DNA from 2 places in the Nonomuraea sp. NPDC005650 genome. Region 2 is predicted to be linked to the other one. Evidence: riboswitches for the same ligand, from Rfam matches in the RefSeq annotation. Region 2 holds a riboswitch; the other holds the start of a gene.
The links. A riboswitch is a leader RNA that binds a small molecule or an ion and turns the genes downstream of it on or off. The one in region 2 is predicted to bind cobalamin.

Region 1 (2,453 bases), on a different contig from region 2:
GACAGGCTGCGGGACGGAGCGCCTCGCCGGGAACGTGACGGGCCCGCGCGCCCGGTTCTCGATCAATCCTCAGGGGCGCCGCTGGACGCCCGTCGGGCAGGCCTTCTCGGGCGCGGCCAGGGCGGCCGGATACGAGCTCGGCGAGGGCACCAGGATCACGGTGACCGGGCTGCCCGCGCTGGCCGCCGCCGAGCTGAACAACGGCCAGACCCTCCTCGACACCGCCACCCCCCTGTCCAGGCTCAGCGGCGAGGTCGAGGTCGTGGTCGTGCCCGCGAAGTCGCCGTTCAAGGACTTCGAGGACTTCGGCGCCCACCTGCTCGCCCGTCCCGGCCAGACGCAGCTCGCGGGCGGACCCGAGGGCGAGCCCGACCACCTGCTGTTCGGCCTGATCGCCAGGGGGCTCGGCGCCGACGCCCGCCAGCTCGCCTACACCGGCTATCTCAGCAGCCAGGAGGCCGTCACCGAGCTGCTGTCCGGCAAGGCCCAGGCGGCCGCGGGCCTGCTGGCCGACTGGCGCGCGAGCATCAAGGCCGGCCGGGTCAGGGCCCTCGCGGTGTCCTCGGCCAGGCACGTGCCGGGCCTGGACGCGCCGACGCTGCTGGAGTCCGGCGTACGGGTCGACTTCGCGGACTGGTCGGCGGCCTTCGGTCCCGAGAAGATGCCGGACGAGATCCGTGAAACGGCCGTCCGCATGTGCGAGGACGTGACCGGCTCGGCCGGCTGGGAGGCCGCCTGCCGGTCCGAGGGCTGGATCTCGATCCCGCTCAGCGGCGACGACTTCAAGCTGTGGCTGGGCTCCGAGGTCGAGCGCACCCGCGCCGTCCTGCGGGATCTCGGTCTGGTCGACACCACGAAAGCCACAACATGCTGGGGTAGTTGCGGGAACGGCCACTAGATGTAGGATCCTGGTCGTCGCTGGTTCGCCTCCTCGGAGGCGGAGCAAAAGGGAACCCGGTGCGATTCCGGGGCTGCCCCGCAGCGGTGAGCGGGAACGACCGCCGTCATGTGCACTGGAGCGATCTGGGAAGCGACGGCCAGTAGGAGCGAGTTACGCGCGCCCGCGAGCCCGAAGACCTGCCAGCGCCGTGCCGGGCCGCCCGCCCGGCACGAAGTGACCATGGCCTCGCGGGAGGGCCGGGGAGCGAAACGGCCGGTGGGTGATCCGTGCCGCCGTGCTCTCGCGCGCCCTCACGGGGGATGAGCTCGCGAGGAGAGAGCACGTGACGCAGATCATCGAGATCGACCGTCGTCTGGCCATCGAGGAGGCCGCCGCCCGGGTCATCGCCGACCCGGCCAACTCCCGGGTCGCCGCCCGGCTCCTGGCCGAGGAGATCGCCGACGAGGCCGCCGCGCACGGGGTGCGGACGTTCTCCGAGTCCATCGCCGCCACGCACGCGGCCGGGCTGATCCAGGACGGGCTGGCGGAGTTCGTCGCCGCGCACGCCGCCGAGCTGGACGCGCTGGTCTCGGCGCAGGCGGACGACCGGTTCGAGTATTTCGGGTTGCGCACCGTCTACGACCGCTACCTGCTGCGTCACCCCGAGACGCGGGCGGTGCTGGAGCGCCCGCAGCACTTCTTCCTGCGCGTGGCCTGCGGCCTGTCGGAGTCGGTGGCGGAGACCGCCGAGCTCTACGCGCTCATGTCCACGCTGTCGTACCTGCCCAGCTCGCCCACGCTGTTCAACTCGGGCGCGCGCCGCCCGCAGCTGTCGTCGTGCTTCCTGCTCGACTCGCCGCGCGACGAGCTGGAGGCGATCTACGACCGGTACGGCCAGGTGGCTCGGCTGTCGAAGTACGCCGGAGGCATCGGCATCGCCTGGACCCGGGTGCGCTCGCGCGGCTCCCTGATCCGGGGCACGAACGGCCACTCCAACGGCATCGTCCCCTGGCTGCGCACGCTCGACTCCTCCGTCGCGGCCGTCAACCAGGGCGGGCGGCGCAAGGGCGCCGCCTGCGTCTACCTGGAGACCTGGCACGCCGACATCGAGGAGTTCCTGGAACTGCGCGACAACACCGGCGAGGACGCCCGCCGCACCCACAACCTGAACCTGGCCAACTGGGTGCCCGACGAGTTCATGCGCCGGGTGGAGGCCGACGAGGTCTGGTCGCTGTTCGACCCGAAGGAGGTGCCCGACCTCACCGACCTGTACGGCGACGCGTTCACGCGGGCGTACCGCGCGTACGAGGCGGCCGGGCGCCACGTCCGGCAGATCCCGGCCAGGACCCTGTACGGCCGCATGATGCGCACGCTCGCCCAGACCGGGAACGGCTGGATGACCTTCAAGGACGCCGCCAACCGCACCTCCAACCAGACCGGCCGCCCCGGGAACGTCATCCACCTGTCGAACCTGTGCACCGAGATCCTCGAGGTCACCAGCGACGCCGAGACGGCGGTCTGCAACCTCGGCTCGGTCAACCTGGCCGCTCACCTGCTCGACGGCGAGGTGGAC
Region 2 (2,453 bases):
CCACGCCGGGGAAGCCCTCGCCCAGGTCGTAGCCGGCCTCGGCGAGCCCGGCCAGCAGCCTGACGGTGCTGGCCGGGGTGTCCAGGCCGACCGCGTTGCCCACCCGGGAGTGCTTGGTCGGGTACGCCGACAGCATGACGACCAGGCGGCGCTCGGCGGGCGGGGTGTGGCGGAGCAGCCCGTGGCGTACCGCGATGCCCGCGACCCGGGCGGCCCGCTCGGGGTCGGCGACGTAGACGGTCAGCCCCTCGGGGTCGATCTCCTTGAACGAGAACGGCACCGTGATGATCCGCCCGTCGAACTCCGGGATGGCCACCTGCGAGGCGGCGTCCAGCGGCGACAGCCCGTCGTCGTTCTCCTCCCACGCCTGCCTGCTGGTGGTCAGGCAGAGCCCCTGCAGGATCGGCACGTCGAGCGCGGCCAGCGCGCCCACGTCCCACGCCTCGTCGTCGCCGCCCGCACCCGCCGTCGCGGGGCGCGAGCCGCCCGCCGCCAGTACGGTCACCACCAGCGCGTCTGCGGCGCGCAGCGTGTCGAGCAGCGCGGGCTCGGCGGTGCGCAGGGAGGAGCAGAAGACCGGCAGCGCCTGCCCGCCCGCCTCCTCGACGGCCGCGCAGAGCGTCTCCACGAACGCGGTGTTGCCCGCCAGGTGGTGCGCCCGGTAGTAGAGCACCCCGATCACGGGCCCCTGCCCGGGCCGCGCCGCGCGCTCCAGCAGCCCCCAGGAGGGCGTGGGCTCCGGCGGCGCGAACCCGCGCCCGGTCAGCAGCACCGTGTCCGACAGGAACGCGTGCAGCTCGGCCAGGTTCGGCGGCCCGCCGTGGGCCAGGTAGGCGTGGGCCTCGGCGCAGACGCCGCCGCTGACCGTGGACAATTCCATCAGCTCGGCGTCCGGCGCCTGCTCGCCGCCCAGCACCACCACCGGACGGGGGCCGGCCAGCAGCGCGTCCAGGCCCTCCTCCCAGGCGCGCCGGCCGCCGAGCAGGCGCACCACGACCAGGTCGACGCCCTCCAGCAGGGCGGGCAGGTCTTCGGCCGGCAGCCGGGCCGGGTTGCCCAGCCGGTAGGCGGCACCGCTCGAACGAGCGCTCAGCAGGTCGGTGTCGGAGGTCGAGAGCAGCAGGACGGTACGGCTGTCGCCAGACACGGCGCATCCTCCCTCGGGGTCCTCGCCCCGGTCGTGGGTGTCGCGGCGGCCGGAGTCTCCTGGCTCCCGGATCAGCGCTCACCCCGGCCTTCCCACCCGTCGCCGGGCAGTGGCCTGCGGTGGGGTTCGCTCCCCGGTCACAGTGGCGGGACCGCGCCGGATTCACACCGGCTTCCTCCCTAGCCATCGCCTAGGAGGAGCCTACGGCACGGGCGACCTCCGCCAGAAGTGGCGTTACCATCCTCATCGTGTCCATAGCCGACTTTTCCGGACGTTTGCGTCCCGACGCCTGTCCGGGGGCGCTACAGGTGCACGAGGCCGCCGACGGTCCGATGGCCCGGGTCCGCCTGCCCGGCGGCGCGATCTCGCCCGGCCGGCTCCGCGAGCTGGCCGCGTGCGCGGCCGACCTCGGCTCGGGCGTGATCGAGCTGACCTCCCGGGCGAACGTCCAGGTGCGCGGCCTGCGTTCACCCGCCGCCTTCGCCGAACGGATCGCCGCCGCCGGCCTGCTGCCGTCGGCGGCGCACGAGCGCGTGCGCAACATCGTGGCCTCGCCGCTCGGCGGCCGCACGGGCCTGCTGGACCCGCAGCCCCTGGTGGAGGCGCTGGACCGGGCGTTGTGCGGGCGGGCGCGCCTGGCCGGGCTGCCGGGACGGTTCCTGTTCGCGGTGGACGACGGCGGGGGCGACATGCTCGCGCTCGGGGCCGACGTCACGTTCTACGACGGGCGGCTGCTGCTGGCAGGGGTGGACGCGGGGCTCGCCGTGGGGGCGGACGCCGCCGCCGACCGCATGGTCGCCGCCGCCGAGGCGTTCCTCGACGAACGGGAGACCTCCGGAGCGGACGGGGGCGCGTGGCGGATCGCGGAACTGCGGAACGGCCCCGCCCGCATCGCCACCCGCCTCCACGCCACGGACACTCCCGCCCGTCGCGACACCCGCCTCGACACCACCGGCACTTCCGCGCATGCCCCCGACGCCTCCGCCCCCGACGCCTCCGCCCGCGCCGCCGACGTCCGTCCCGCGTCCCATCCGCAGGCCGGGTCGGCCGTGGGCGCCGAGGGGCGGGCGGTGCCCGCTGCGGGCATGCGGGACCCGTCGACGGCGGCGGCACCGCGCGCGGGGCGCGTCGGGCAGCGGGACGGGCGGGTGGCGCTGGAGGTCGTGGTGCCGCTCGGACGGCTGTCCGCCGCCCAGGCGCGCGCCATCGCCGCGGCGGCCATCGCCACAGCGGCCGAGATGGACGGCCCGGAGGACACCGCCGGCGTGCCCGTCCGGTTCACGCCGTGGCGGACCGTCGTGCTGCT

Region 1: linked by a shared signal. The riboswitch ahead of ABZS69_RS12670 (ribonucleoside-diphosphate reductase subunit alpha) and the one ahead of cobN (cobaltochelatase subunit CobN) in region 2 are both predicted to bind cobalamin.

The regions. Positions count from the first base shown of each region.
Region 1 covers NZ_JBEXCR010000006.1:234,973-237,425, reverse strand. Annotated here, with positions in the region: gene ABZS69_RS12675 (tripartite tricarboxylate transporter substrate-binding protein) at 1-898, shown strand, start outside; cobalamin riboswitch at 903-1,100, shown strand; gene ABZS69_RS12670 (ribonucleoside-diphosphate reductase subunit alpha) at 1,224-2,453, shown strand, end outside.
Region 2 covers NZ_JBEXCR010000012.1:127,720-130,172, forward strand. Annotated here, with positions in the region: gene cobN (cobaltochelatase subunit CobN) at 1-1,147, opposite strand, end outside; cobalamin riboswitch at 1,200-1,346, opposite strand; gene ABZS69_RS21990 (precorrin-3B synthase) at 1,396-2,453, shown strand, end outside.